One region of the Scytonema sp. NUACC21 genome, then DNA from elsewhere that is predicted to be linked to it. Evidence: riboswitches for the same ligand, from Rfam matches in the RefSeq annotation. Region 1 holds a riboswitch; the other holds the start of a gene.

Region 1 (7,472 bases):
TACTACGGTCAGTTTTCTCAATGCGGATTTCTTGTGTTTCCCGCTGCAATAAAGCTATAATTTCTTCGTATTTTTGTCTAATATCATCTTGTAAACTTTTGGATTGATTAAGAATTTGCTCGCGGGTCTCACGTTGGTTACTATTAGTTTGTTCTTCAAACTGAAGCAATCTTTTTTCTAAAGATGTTGTTATTTTTCTATTGTCTTCAGCTAGTGCTTTCAACACCTCGCCACGTTCTCCTTGCTCGCTTTTTATTCTTTCTGTTAAAGATTCAACCTCATTTTTGACATATGTCTCTAGAGAGTCTAAACGTTTTCGAGTCTCTTCCCTAAGTTCGCCGCATTCTCTTGCCAAACGTTCTTCCAAGCGGATAAACCTTTTTTCTAGTTCCCGCATCTGATTGCCGAAAAGAATCTCTCTAACCTTAGCTAAACTGCTACCTTCTCCAATATCTACACCACCAGATAAAGCCTTGTTTAAATTTTGGTTTGACCCTGCTTGAGATGACTCCGCCCTAAGGCTGTGATTTTGTTCTGCGTCCGAGGGGTTCATTGTTTAAATCCTTTTTGCAACAACTAGGTTTGTGGTTTGCTGTTTTAGCATGGTCAGGGTAGGTGTTCCTGTTTACCTTACACTTACTCCCTTCCCACCAACCAGAAGATTACCGAAAGAGTTAAGTGGGGCTATGGCGCACCGCAAACCTGTAGCATACCCCACCCTACAAAATAGGTAATTTTAGAGCGGAAAAGAAGTAGTTCTATTGTCTACTGTAAAGTAACACTTTTAAATCAGCAGTGCTCTTTGTTCAATAAAAAATGCCAATCACCTACAATTTTACCCTTGGTTGTACCCACACCTAATGAGCCTGACCCCTTGGATAAAATATTTTAAGAAATGTTATATTTTATTATTTTTAATAAATAAAGCATATTAGCAAAAAAAGAGCATACGTATGCTCTTTTATATGCCATAAGAATAATTTCTACAGAAGAAAGCGAATTAACACATACACTGCAGAAACGATAAGTTGCAGTAACGTGACTGGCAAACCATACTTTAAAAAAGTGTTGAACGAGATGCGGCGTCCATGCTGTTCGGAAATCCCTGCTGCAACGATATTGGAAGATGCTCCTACTAAAGTCCCGTTTCCTCCTAAAGTTGCTCCAAACATCATGGCGTAAAAAAGTGGCAGTACCTCTGGGGGAAATTGTCCTTGAAAATCTGGTGCTAAAACTTCTGCTGGTGCCAAGCCGACATTAACGACATACTGTTTGAGTAATGGTACCATCGCTACAACCAGCGGAATATTGGGAACAACGCTAGACAATAGGCCAATAAAAAATATGAGAGATAAAGAACCAATGATAATATTTTTGCCTAAAATAGCCGCTAAAACTCCAGATAAACTTTTGATAACACCAGTTTTTTCTAGCCCACCAATTAGAACAAAAATACTCATAAAAAATATAAGTGTACTCCAATCTACATCCCGCAGTATATTATTGACTGTCTCAATTTTGCTTTTATGAGACAAAAGCATTGCTAACGCTGCTCCTAGCAAAGCAACAGCAGCAGGTGAAACCGGAATAGGTAGATATTCTCCTACAACGAAAAAAACTAACACAAAAGCAACTATGAAACCACCTATTATTAAAACTCCTGGATGATTTATTTGAGGGTGTGGTAATTGATCGAGATTTTCTAGCCTTGTGTTCCAAATCCTCCGAAATAAAAATGGTAATGTAACTATAACAGCAGCAACTGCGATCGCTCCCCCCATACTCAAGCGCCACAGATAATCTGTAAAGCTGATATTAATTGCGTCACCTACGATAAATGTAGCCGGATCTCCAACAATTGTTAGCAACCCTGCACTATTTGCGACAAACACCATAAGAATAAGCAAAGGTACAAAATTTACCCCTACTTCTTCTGCAATCGGTGGAATTAAAGGTGCTAGTAGCATAACTGTCGTCGCATTTGGCAAAAAAGCACAAATAGGGGTGGTAATCCCTACAATTCCTAACAGCAGACGATTCCCTCTTCCCTTTGCAAGGATAACCATTTGAGTAGCTAAGTATTCAAAAATCTTTGTTGGTTCAAATGCTCTTACCAGCACCATGACTCCAAAAAATAAACCCAGCGTTCCATGACTGTTGCCAATATAACCAACAGCATCTTCTAAAGTCATGACATTAGTGAAAACCAGTAACAATGCTCCTAATAACGCAGCAACTGTCAGGTTAACCCACTCTGTCATTATGAGTATAATAACGCTTATAAATGTGATAATACTAATAAGTGCTTGCCAGTTTTCCACAGGTACCTTCTCTATTTATTTTTGCTTGATTACACAAGAGTATACTAACTAAGTCGGGATAAATAAAGTTACAAGCGTGAGGGTTGTCATTTGTCATTTGTCTTGAGGACATAACTTGTGGCTAACAACTCTCAACACAGGGATATTTCATTTTGACCGCCTACCTAGATATATTCCCTACATTCCTTTTAAATTAAAAAAAACCCGACTTCTATAAAAATCCGGGTTTCTTTTATAATTACGCTAAATTATTGCCTCTAAGTGGATTTATCATTAATTAGACTCGGAATACCCAATACTGGACAAGGGAATTGAGAACCTAACCTTTGAATAATAGGATGATGCATTGAGTTACAGCCAAGAAAAAGTATATCGGCTGATTCTGAAACAACAACTCTCTTAAGTTCTGTAGCGACGCAACCAAACCGAAGATGTGCTTTAAACGAACTTTTCCATTCTGCAGCCAGAGAACTTGCTTGTCTTAAAATACGTTCTGCTTGTGCAAATCTATCTACGGATTTTTCTTCCTTTGGTAGGTAGAGTGTGTTGTCTTGAGATTTTGTTTGAGTTATAACACCCGCATCAAATTCTACAAGTGGAGCATTTTCTAAAAAGTGATATGGCACTTGTTCGTTTGCTCGGCTGTTTTCCACATCTTCTGTTGGCAAAACTTCTGCACCACCACTTATTGACCTATCTTCCATCACATAAACCACTTGAACTGTCACTGGCGATTTGGTAACCAAACAAGTTTGATGGGCAGTTAATAAAGCAATGTCTAGGGCAGTGTGACTATTAGGAGAACTGTTATAGCCGACGATTAAATTTACTGATTTTGCTGGGTGTGTTTCTTCAGAAACAGATATTTTTGATGTTGGAAGCAACACCATTTGCTCAATTAAATCATCTCTTCCAATTGCGTTCTGCAGGCGCACTAACAATGGCTTGATATTCACAGTTTTCTTCTCTCAGTACGAAACTACTTAATATAAGGAGAAGCGGGCCATTCAAAGGATAAAGTGTGAAGTATAAAGTCTAAAAATATTAGGTAATATCAGTATTTTCATCTTTCATACTTTATCCTTCATCCTTTCCAAGGAATCCCCAATCATAACTGTTATTACAGCCAAAGCTTTGGGGGTTCCTTCCATTGCCGACGGAGTTAGCTGACGGGCTAAGACTGGAAGGTGTCTCTCTTAAAGGATGAAGTATAAAGTGTGAAGGATGAAGTGAGAAAGAGCAGTTTCTCATTTATCCTTTATACTTTATCCTTTTATAAGATAAGCCCCAAAAATTGGTTCCTCCGCTCCAAATTTTAGAAATTTGAATTAGGCTACCCACTTAAAAAATCACTGCTTTGCGGGAAGCAAAGTTTTTTGTCAGCAGTCAACAATCAACTGTTAAGAAGTATTTACTCATCTTGAGTAAAGTATTTATCTAGGAAACTCAGGGCGTGGTTGCGAAGTTCATAGTACTCTTGCGAGTTTCGCATAGCGGTGCGATCGCGTGGATGAGGAAAAGGAACTTCTAAGATTTCCCCAATCCTAGCTGCAGGTCCATTGGTCATTAAAACGATACGGTCTGACATATAAATTGCCTCATCCACATCGTGGGTTACCATCATCACTGCTTGACGGTGGTTTTCCCAAATATCCAACACTTGCCGCTGCAACTTACCCCGAGTTAAGGCGTCTAGTGCCCCGAAAGGCTCGTCCATCAACAGCATTTTTGGACGAATTGCCAAAGCTCTCGCAATTCCAACACGCTGCTTCATTCCACCAGAAATTTCATCAGGGTATTTGTCAGCTGCCGCAGTTAAGTTTACCATTGCCAGGTGTTCATTAACAATGCTGATTTTTTCTGCTCTGGAGGAATCTTTCAGCACTTCATCCACCGCTAGCCGAATATTCTCCCGCACTGTTAACCAAGGTAACAGGGAATAGTGTTGAAACACCATCATGCGTTCTGCACCGGGTTTGCGAATTTCTTTACCATCCAATCTGACGGAACCAGAAGTCGCTTTTTCTAAACCGGCGACAATCTTTAAAAGCGTGGATTTCCCACAACCGGAGTGACCGATGACCGAAATATACTCATCTTCACCTATGGTGAGATTGACATCATCCAAAACGACAAATTGCCCTCCATCTGGTTTTGAATAGGACTTAAATAGATTTTCAATTTCCAGAAATGGAGTACTGCTAATGATTCGCGAATCGCTATTAGTTGAGAAGGAGGTTGATTTAGTCATGGTAGCTTGCAGGAGAGTTTGCAGTTGTAGAGCATTTGTAGAAACTTTGAGCGCAGTGTCTCTACAGAAGTTAAGACATATAAAAACGGGTGGGGGCGTTTGCTCTCATCTCAAAACTATTGAGATAGCCCACTGGATCGCTGGGATCGAATCCTTTATTGTCTATGAAAACTTCTGGGGCTTCCACTTTGAAATCTTCTTTGGGAGACTCAATACCCATCTCAGCAGCAATTTCACGATATAAATCTGCTCGCCAACCTTGTGCGGCAAGCTTTTCTGCATCTTTGGGAAATTCCTTAATTTGCCCCCAACGAGCCGCCTGAGTCATCAACCAAATACTTCTAGATCTCCACAAGAATGTGGAATGCTCTGCTGGCGCTTTGGGGATGTTATCGGGAATATCGAAGAAAATTGTCGTGTCGGCTGCTTTCATAGTGCGATCCTTACCATCAAAGCCGCCATAGTTGTAGTTGCCCAAAATCGCCGGACCTGTAAATTTTGTTGCTGGAGCACCCTGCTTTCTGGGTTTTGCCCCAGTGAAGGAACGATCCGTTATTAGTTCAGCAACTTCTTGACGGTTTTCTGGTTTGCTGCAGTATTGGCAATATATAGAAGATTTAGTTCACGGGTTTGATTTTGGTAGTGTCATTGTTGCATACTGGCGGGGCTATCGTTCGGATGAAGATAATTTGAAAAACGCTGCACTGAAATGGTTGCGGGGAGAATTTACAACAAAGATTGAGGCAAAAGCAGCCTTAGGAGTTCGTGTCATTATTGATGATGAAACATGGTATGACTACATTAAGTTATTAGCCAAGTTTGTGGCAGAGATTGGCTACAAGGGGCTGCTTGTACTGTTGGATGAAGCTGTGTACTTGTACAAGATATCCACAACAGTCACTCGCGAAAAAAATTACAATAGATTACTGGCAATGTTTAACGATACCATGCAATGCAAAGCAGAACATCTTGGCATTGTCATTGGTGGAACGACAAGATTTTTAGAAGATCAAAATCGGGGGCTGTTTTCAGATTCAGCTTGGCGAAGACGTACAAAAGAAAGCCGCTTTGTGTCCCAAGCAGGAGTTCAAGAGTTTTTGGGCCCAGTGCTGCGGCTTAATCCGCTAACAGAAGAAGAAATTTTCATGCTTTTGCAAAGATTAGCTGAGGTTCATGCTTTGAATTATAATTATGACAAATCTCTGACAAATAGACATTTAAAGGAGTTTGTCCGAGAAATTGTCACTCGCTTGGGTGCGGAAGCATTGCTGACTCCTGGCGAAATCGTGCGAGATTTTATTAGCATATTGAATATTCTCTACCAAAATTCAAGTTTGACTTTTAACGAAATCATTCACGATAGCAATTTTAAACCTACTGCTGTGGGTCAAGATAGAGATATAAATGTGGACGAGGATGATGATGTCGCAGAAATCACCTTGTAATATTTTTTCCAAACTTGCACCCTTTATTCAAGAATATATTTACGATCGCAACTGGAGTGAATTACGACCAGTTCAAATTGAAGCGTTGAAAGTTATCTTTAACACCGATGCTCACTTGCTAGTTGCTGCTGGTACTGCTTCGGGAAAGACAGAAGCAGCATTTCTGCCAGTTCTGACTCGGTTATATGAAAAGCCTAGTACTACAATTGGTGCATTATACATTAGTCCTATTAAAGCTTTAATTAACGACCAATTTGAACGCCTGAATCACTTGTTAAAAGAAGCAGAGATACCAGTTTGGCATTGGCATGGTGATGTTTCTCAAAGCCATAAAAGTAAGCTGCTTAAAAATCCAAAAGGTATTCTACAGATTACGCCAGAATCCCTAGAAAGCTTGTTATTGAACAAAAATAATGACCTTTTGCATTTATTTGGTGGTTTGCAATTTGTCATTATTGATGAAATTCACGTTTTTATGGGTTCAGAAAGAGGTTGTCAAATTCTTTGTCAGTTGGCGCGGTTGGGAAAGTTTATAAAAACAGAACCTCGAAGAATTGGCTTATCAGCAACTCTGGGTGATTATTCAATGGCCGAACAATGGTTGAGTTCTGGTAGTGACAAGGCGGTCATAACTCCAAAAATTGAAGGAGGAAAGCGTCAAATTAAGCTGGCTGTTGAGCATTTTTATGTTAACCGCCAAAATGCAGAGGTCGCGGAGACAAGAGACGGGAAAAGAGAGGGAAATATAGGTGTTTATGAAAGGTATATTTTTAACTTAACTAAATCTCGCAAATGCCTTATTTTTGCCAACAATAAATCTCAAACCGAATCTGTCATTGCATCATTACGTCAAATTGCTGCAGAAGAAGGAGAACCAGATATCTATCACGTACATCATGGTAGTATATCTGCTAGTTTACGTCAATCTGCTGAAACTGCCATGCGCGAACCTAATACTCCATCTGTGACTGCTGCGACGTTAACTTTAGAATTAGGTATAGATATAGGTTATTTAGAGCGAGTGATTCAGTTGGACTCTCCTCTTTCTGTCGCCAGTTTTTTACAAAGGTTAGGACGCACTGGGAGAAGAGGGAAACCAGCTGATATGCGCGTTGTGTGTGGTGAAGAGAAACTAGCATCAGAAACCTCTTTACCAGAACAAATTCCTTGGCAGCTTTTGCAGTGTATTGCTATTATTCAGCTTTATCTAGAAGAGCGTTGGATTGAACCAATTAAACCCCCTAAATATCCATTGAATTTGTTGTATCAACAGACTATGAGTATTTTAGCAGCAGCAGGAGAAATGTTACCTGCAAGTCTTGCAAAGCAGGTCTTAGGTCTACCAACTTTTGCTGCTATTTCTAGAGAAGATTTTAAACTCTTGTTAAATCACTTGATTGATATCAACCACATTCAATTAACTGAACAAGGAAAACTGATAATTGGTTTAGCAGG
Region 2 (7,472 bases), on a different contig from region 1:
GAGACAATCGGGATTCATAACCCCGAATACTTTCAGGCTCGAAGATAATCTTCACGGGAATGCGTTGCTCATCTGAATTTTTATTGGAATTTCCCGTCGTATTCTCTTGTTGCAGGGGAGTAAATTTACCAAAAGAAGTGGGGGACATACTATCTACTGTGCCTCGGAATTTTCGACTGGGGAAGGCAGCGATTTTAATGTCCACCTTTTGACCGGGCTGTATTTTTTCTAACTGTGTTTCTCTAAAGTTAGCTACAATCCAAGGATTGGGCTGGACGACTGTGATGAGGGTTTGACCGGGTTGCACTCGCTGTCCTACTTGGACATTTTTGTTACCTAATTTTCCACGAATCATGGCAGTAATGTTGGTGTAGGATAGCTCAAGCTGTGCTTTTTTCACCTCTGCTTCTTTTTGCGCGATCGCAGCTAGTGCTGTTTTGTACTCTTGCTGATTTATCTCGTTTTGTGGGTTGGCAATTGCTATCGGCGGTACTTTCTGTTTAAGCTCGGGTTGTTTTGCTCGACCGCCCTTTTTGGTCGAATTAGCACCTTGTGTTGCCTTAGCATTCTTTGCCGTAGGTTTTGCGGTAACTGCGTCAGGTATGGAAAGACTGATATTGGCAACTTTCGTATTTTCCCTTGCCAATTCTGCTTGTTGCTTGGCTAATTCTAGGGATGCTTTTGCTTGAGATAGAGAGACTTCGTAGTCACGGGGATCGAGCTTTACCAGTACGCTTCCTGGAGATACCATTTGGTTATCATTTACCATAACTTCTGTGACTGTACCCGATATGCGGGAAGTCACAGGTTGAATATTTGCAGTCACAAAAGCATTGTCAGTTTCCTGATATGCTTGAGCGTATTGCCACGAACGATAACCATAAACTCCAGCCGCGATCGCTCCTGTCCCTAACAACACTCCGACTGCTACTTTAGGGAGCAAGTGACCCGGAGAACGGGAAACAGCTTTTTTGTTATGAATTTTTGTATCTGTGGAAGTGGTGGCGATCGCATCTTGCTGTGAAACTAAAGCTGTTTGTTCGTTTAGTTCTGCAACTTGCTGGGTCTGTTGTGAAGAATTTAGGCTTTCCATTAGCGACCTTCGTCTGGGCAACGATTACGTTGTTTTTAGAACATTTGTATAAATAGCAATAAGTATCAATCGCCCAAAAATTTGATTTTGAGCGATTGCTACCCGCCTTCAGGACGCGCCCAGCACTGTACTTGTTCCAAAGGTTGACGTGAATTTACCCAACACTGACTTGCTCGGTGGCGACATCGGTTGCACCCGAAACTCCACTTGCAACAGAAACCATTGTGTCAAGGATGTCTTGATTGGAAACGGTTCCTTTTAATACAACGGTGCTACCTGTTTGAGCAACCCAAAGACTTTCTACATCGCTTAATTCAGGGTTTTGGTCAAAAGCAAGTGCGACTCGTTTTGCCAGTCCACTGTCGTCATACTCGCCATTGAGTCCCACTCTCTCAGGAGGGATTTCTCCGCCATCGGGTGCAGATTCTACTGGTACAGGGTTTGTATGTGCATCCGTTGGCTTTTCCAGTCCGAACAATCTTTGTAACCAACCCATATGAATAACCCAACAACTGTCACACTTGGTTATACCATAGCGGGTTTTTTACAGTTATCGGTTGTTGGTGTTAAGTATTTATTGAATTTCAACTTCCAATGGTAGAGTCACCGTAAATGTAGAACCAATTCCCATCTGAGAGACAACATTCACTTCTCCTTGTAGGAGTTTGACCAACCGTACAACTATTGCTAAACCCAAACCCGTGCTATCGGGTAAGTAAGATGGCTCACCACCAAGACCAATGCGAAAGTAAGGCTGAAAAATTCGAGCTTGGTCTTCTGGCTCAATACCTATTCCAGTATCCGACACCGCGATCGCCCACTGATTATCGTTCAATGTTTCACACTTAATCTTGATTGTTCCCAACTCCGTGTAGCGAATTGCATTGCTAACAAGATTTATTAAGATTTGTTGTAACCGTAAGGGGTCTATGACAACTTCCTCCGGTGCGCCATCGCAATCAATCATCATTTGTAAATTTTTGTTAGCAGCCAAAGGCTCTAACATTTCAGCTACGCGATCGATTAATTCACAGACATTGATTGATTCAGGGTGTAGTTTCATTTGTCCCGCATCATAGCGAGAAATTTCCAAGGCATCATTGATAATGTGGAGTAATTGTCTGCCACTGCGTAGGACTCGCTCAATGTGTTCTAGATGAGTAAAAGTATCTTTTTCATCTTTTTCATCAGAATGTTTTCGTTGCAGGCGCAAAAACAAATCTGAGTATCCAATAATTGAAGTTAAAGGGCTTTTCAGTTCGTGTGCCAAATACGACAAATTATCTTGATTTGACCGGACTAGGCGCGTCAGTTCTTGATTGTTGAAGCTTAACTGATTTTGTAACTGCTGTAATTCTGTTAAGCGCTGTTTTGTATAGCTTTGAAAACAGTAAGCGATCGCTTCATCCAATACCATATCAATCAACCTTACAGCCCGCATCACTTCTTGTACTGATGCTTGCAATAATTCTTGTTCAATTGTTTTAAATATAACATCTCGCAGAATCCGATATTCTCTTGCAATTTCTGCTGCATCAAAACCTTGCTCAGCCCTAAGAATCCCATGATGCAAACTTTCTTGAACTATCGGTTTCATTTCCTCATCTTGTGTGTTTTGAGACAGCACATTTGCTAGTGCCGATAGGACATACTCTAGATGATCCTCAATAGCCGATCGTGAAAGATTCTTAGTGATGGAAATTTTTTTATCTGCACGAACTTCTTCCACCCACCGTTCTAGAATTTCCTGAGTTTTTTCCTGTAATAGTTGACTAAAATCTTTCATTTTCTTGGGGGATGGAGAATTACACGCTGACTTCCATTTTATGATTTAATATTATTTACAGTCATTTTTTCATATGACAATACCTTGACAAATATATCTTTGTAAATAACTTTTATTACAAATTTATGTCTTTGGATAGAAAGTAGAATAGTAGTTATTACTCAAGGCAAGATCTTAACGTAAATAAGATAGATAAAATATTGTCTATCTTTTGGTACCTTGACGCTACTGGAAACCAATGTTACATTTGTGAGAAATCATTTAAATAAGAGTAAGTCAGCCTAATCCGGCTAATTGCGAGTCAACGCTAGTTGGAACGGAGGAACCAAATCGTGGGGCGTATCTTTTGAAAGATATAGGGTTAGCTTGTAGAAGGTGAAGAAGGGGGCAAAAGCTTCATCCCGAACAGTTAACACTTTATGGTTTAAAAGAAGGGGATCTCTCAACCCTAGCCCGTCAGCTAACTTCGTAGGCACTGAGAGGAGACTGAAGAGACAATAATATTTTATTGAATCTCATCAGTATCCTTGGCTGGTACTGCTCCGACTTTTTGTACCTGTGCTTAAGTCTGGTGAGGTGACGTATAGTGTTTCAACTGAACATAGCTGCAATTGTTGCGGTTGCTAGTCAAGCAGCCTGGAAGCGGGCAAAGCCTGTTATTACTAAGGATAGTTTCATACTACCAGTTATTGGGTTCTTAGGAATTATCGTGCTATGGTGGGCGATCGCTCTTGCCAATCATGAATTGATGCCCACCCCACCTGAGGCGCTAGTTGCAAATTTAGACTACATTTTAAACCCGTTTTATCAGAGAGGACCGGGTAACTTAGGAATTGGATGGTTGTTGATAGCCAGTTTACGACGGGTAATGCTGGGCTTTCTGTTGGGTGCTGTCGTAGCAATTCCCTTAGGCTTTTTGATTGGGATGTCTAAAACAGCAATGCTAGCTCTCAATCCAGTCATTCAGATTTTTAAACCTGTATCGCCCCTAGCATGGTTGCCAATCGCCTTGGCTATCTTCAATCTGGCAGACCCCTCAGCGATATTTGTGATTTTTATCACCTCATTGTGGCCCACCATCATTAACACTGCCTTAGGTGTATCGAGTGTTCCCAAAGATTATATAGAAGTGTCGCGAGTGCTGGAAATGCCCCGTTGGCGGCGAATTACAAAGATTATCTGGCCCGCGAGCCTACCATATGTATTCACTGGCTTGCGAATTAGTTTGGGAATTGCTTGGCTGGTGATCGTTGCTGTAGAAATGCTCACCGGTGGTATTGGCATCGGCTTTTTTGTATGGGATGAGTGGAGCCGTCTCAACCTGAGTTCAGTATTTTTAGCCGTATTTGTCATCGGTTTGACCGGGCTGCTGCTTGATTTTGCAGTGGGCAAACTTCAAGAGTTAGTCACCCGTCGTCCAACCAAGACTACAACTTAACGAAGGGTTGGTGGTTAGTCATAAGTAGAACAGATAACCACCGACCATTCACTCCTCACTCCTAACTGTTAACAATTTTCCATGAACAACGCCGATAACGATAAGATTTTGAATCGACGAGAATTTTTGGTAGGAATGGGAGCAACAGCAGCGGGCATGGCGTTGTCGTCCTGTGCCATTTCTGGCGATCGCAGTGCCAAAGGGCTGACAGAAGAAGCAGCTGCTGTTAAACCTGTTGTTGATTCTAAAACATTAGAAAAACCAAATTTGACAGTTGGTTACGTCCCCGTAAATGACTGTGCGCCATTTGCTATTGCTTGGAAAAAAGGTTTCTTCCACAAATACGGTCTCAACGTCAAACTCAATCGAGAAGCAAGCTGGGCAACCTCCCGTGATGGCATTATCTTTGGTCGCCTTGATGCCTCACCTGTAGTATCTGGTGCTGTAACCAACGCCAGAATTGGTGCTGAAGGCGCACGTCACGCACCATTATGTGCGGCTATGACAATTCACCGTCATGGCAATGCCATGACAATGAACAAAGCCATGTGGGATTTTGGGATACGTCCCTGGCACGAGTACAAAGCACAATATGGCGATAGAGCCTTGGAAGAATTTGGTCGGCAATTTAGAGCCTTTTTTGAAAAACAGCCAACGGAAGGCAAAGTCTGGGCAGTGGTTCTAAGTTCAGCCATCTACGAATATTTTATTCGCTATATATCGGCAGCCGCGGGAGTCGATCCCTTCAAAGAGTTTCGGGTGATCGTTGTTCCCCCACCACAGATGGTGACTAACGTGCGGATTGGGGCAATGCAAGCCTATATGGTGGCAGAACCTTGGAATACCCGTGCTATTACTGGCAATGAGGGTGTGGGCTTTACCTTTGCTCAAGGCAAGGAAGTTTGGCTGGGACATCCAGACAGACTTTTGGGTGTTATGGAATCATTTATCGTCAATTATCCCAAAACCTATCGTTCTTTAGTGAAGGCGATGATTGAAGCTTGCCAATGTCTCAAGCAGTTATAGGTCGATCGGATGAGGGAATCGTAAAGTAAAACTTAGTTCCAACTCCTACCTCAGACTCAGCCCAAATACGTCCTCCGTGATGTTCTACTATTTTTTGACAAATAGCCAGACCAATTCCCGTACCGGGAAACCTTTTTTGGGTGTGGAGCCGTTTGAAAATTTCAAAAATTCGCTCCAAATACATTTGTTTAATACCAATGCCATTATCACTGACACAGAATAACCATTCGTTGTTTGCAATCAATTCCGCTGTTACGTGAACTTGCGGTGGTTCTGGACGGCGAAACTTAATTGCATTTTCAATAAGATTTTGAAATAATTGTATAAGTTGAGTTTTGTTAGCAGTCACTGTTGGTAGATGGTCATAGGTTACCCTAGCTTGAGTTTCAGTGATGTACGGTTGTAAAGTACTAAGTACCTGCTGAAGTATAGCATTGCAGCTGATTGACTCAAGGGGTCTGACAACTGAACTAACACGATGGTAAATCAGTAAATCGCGAACCAACTGCTGCATCCGCGTTGACCCCTCCACAATATAACTCATATATTCTTGAGCAGATGGACCCAGATGGTCTTGATATTCCTGTGCTAGCAATTGAGTATAGCCACTAATAGCGCGTAAGGGTTCCTGTAAATCATGGGCAGCTACAAAAGCAAATCTCTCTAGCTCTTGGTTAGAGCGTTTAAGAGCCTCCATGAGTCGTTCCAATTTTTTCTCGCCTTCTCTACGTTCAGCAATTTCCGCAGTCAGTTCTTTTGTTCGTTCTTGAACCCGAATTTCTAACTCTTCGTTAAGATTTTTTAAGGCTTGTTCTGCTTGTTTGCGTTCGGTAATATCGGTACAAGCTCCAACCCACTCCCGAACACTGCCATCAGGGTTGAAAACCGGAACTCCCCGTGTGACAAAGTCACGATACCCACCATCTTTTGTTCGCAATCGAAACTCTGCTTCATAAAGACCTCTAGTGGCGACAGCGTTCATCCACTCTCTTGCCATATGCCCTCGGTCTTCAGCGTGAATGGCATTCAACCAACCCTGACCCTTAAGCTCTTCGGAAGTTTGACCCGTAATCTCTTGCCACCCTGCTGTTGTACCCATCGCCTCGCCTTCAGAACTGGCAATCCAGATAACTTGGGCACTGGCGGTGAGCAAAGAGCGATACCGCTGTTCGCTTTGATACAATGCTTCTGCTGAACGTTGACGCTCCAGAATTTCGAGTTGCAGCTGCTCTAGAGTATGCTTTAATTCTTGAGTACGCTCTTCAACTCTTACTTCTAGTTCATCTTTTGCTTGTTTTAGCGCTTCTTCTGCCCGCTTGCGATCGCTAATATCCCTACCTTCGGGAATAATTAGCACCACCTCTCCTGCCTCATTAAAGATAGGTCGTAAGGAAAAGTCACCGGTCATGACTTTATTGTCCGTACCCCAGACATCGACTTCATAACGTATAAATTTACCTGTTCGCGCTTGGGCAATTGCCTCTTGCAAGCCCTTCTGAGATTCGGGTGAAATTGTCCACCAATAAGTCTCCCAGAACGGACGGTTAATGACATCTTCTAGCTTAAGCCCAGCAAAGTTCAGCGCTGTTTGATTAACTTCTAACAGGATACCCTCTGGTGAGAGCAACCCCACAAATTGAAAAGTGTTGTCAAAGATGGCACGGAATCGTCGCTCGCTCTCTCTTAATGCTAACTCTGCCTGCTTGCTCTCGGTGATATCGTTATTGATTTCAAGAATGGCAACAGGCTGATGGTTTTCGTCTCGTTGCAATGTCCAGCGACTTGCAACTGTAATTTGCTTGCCATCACGTTTTGTCTGGGTCAGTTCGCCCTCCCAATACCCTGTTTGCCAGAACTCTTCTCGAATTTCCTCAAGCGGTTTGGGGAAGGCTGTGTTTAAAAATGTGTGGGTGTATTGTCCTAGGGCTTCTTGTTTTGTCCACCCATACAACCGTTCTGCCCCTTGATTCCAATAGTTTATTTGACGATTGAGATCGCTAATGATAATTGTATCATTGGCTAAGTCGAGGATTTGCGCGTGTTTTCGCAGTTCTGCTTCTGCTAGTTTGCGATCGCGTAGTGTAGTTTGGCGTTCCCGAATTTGCCTTTTCAACAAAAAATAAACTCCA

What was found. A riboswitch is a leader RNA that binds a small molecule or an ion and turns the genes downstream of it on or off. The one in region 1 is predicted to bind cyclic di-AMP.
Region 2: linked by a shared signal. The riboswitch ahead of ntrB (nitrate ABC transporter permease) and the one ahead of ACYRY3_RS13130 (adenine nucleotide alpha hydrolase family protein) in region 1 are both predicted to bind cyclic di-AMP.

Annotation. Positions count from the first base shown of each region.
Region 1 is NZ_BAAFZH010000070.1:69,465-76,936, forward strand. Features, by position in the region: gene ACYRY3_RS13120 (hypothetical protein) at 1-553, opposite strand, end outside; gene ACYRY3_RS13125 (ArsB/NhaD family transporter) at 984-2,321, opposite strand; gene ACYRY3_RS13130 (adenine nucleotide alpha hydrolase family protein) at 2,579-3,277, opposite strand; cyclic di-AMP (ydaO/yuaA leader) riboswitch at 3,458-3,666, opposite strand; gene ACYRY3_RS13135 (ABC transporter ATP-binding protein) at 3,733-4,572, opposite strand; partial or broken gene ACYRY3_RS13140 (twin-arginine translocation pathway signal protein) at 4,643-5,176, opposite strand; partial or broken gene ACYRY3_RS13145 (BREX system ATP-binding domain-containing protein) at 5,175-6,017, shown strand; gene ACYRY3_RS13150 (DEAD/DEAH box helicase) at 5,989-7,472, shown strand, end outside.
Region 2 is NZ_BAAFZH010000099.1:105,743-113,214, forward strand. Features, by position in the region: gene ACYRY3_RS31120 (HlyD family secretion protein) at 1-1,093, opposite strand, end outside; gene ACYRY3_RS31125 (BON domain-containing protein) at 1,248-1,589, opposite strand; gene ACYRY3_RS31130 (sensor histidine kinase) at 1,668-2,879, opposite strand; cyclic di-AMP (ydaO/yuaA leader) riboswitch at 3,148-3,369, shown strand; gene ntrB (nitrate ABC transporter permease) at 3,463-4,317, shown strand; partial or broken gene ACYRY3_RS31140 (ABC transporter substrate-binding protein) at 4,399-5,325, shown strand; gene ACYRY3_RS31145 (PAS domain-containing sensor histidine kinase) at 5,330-7,472, opposite strand, start outside.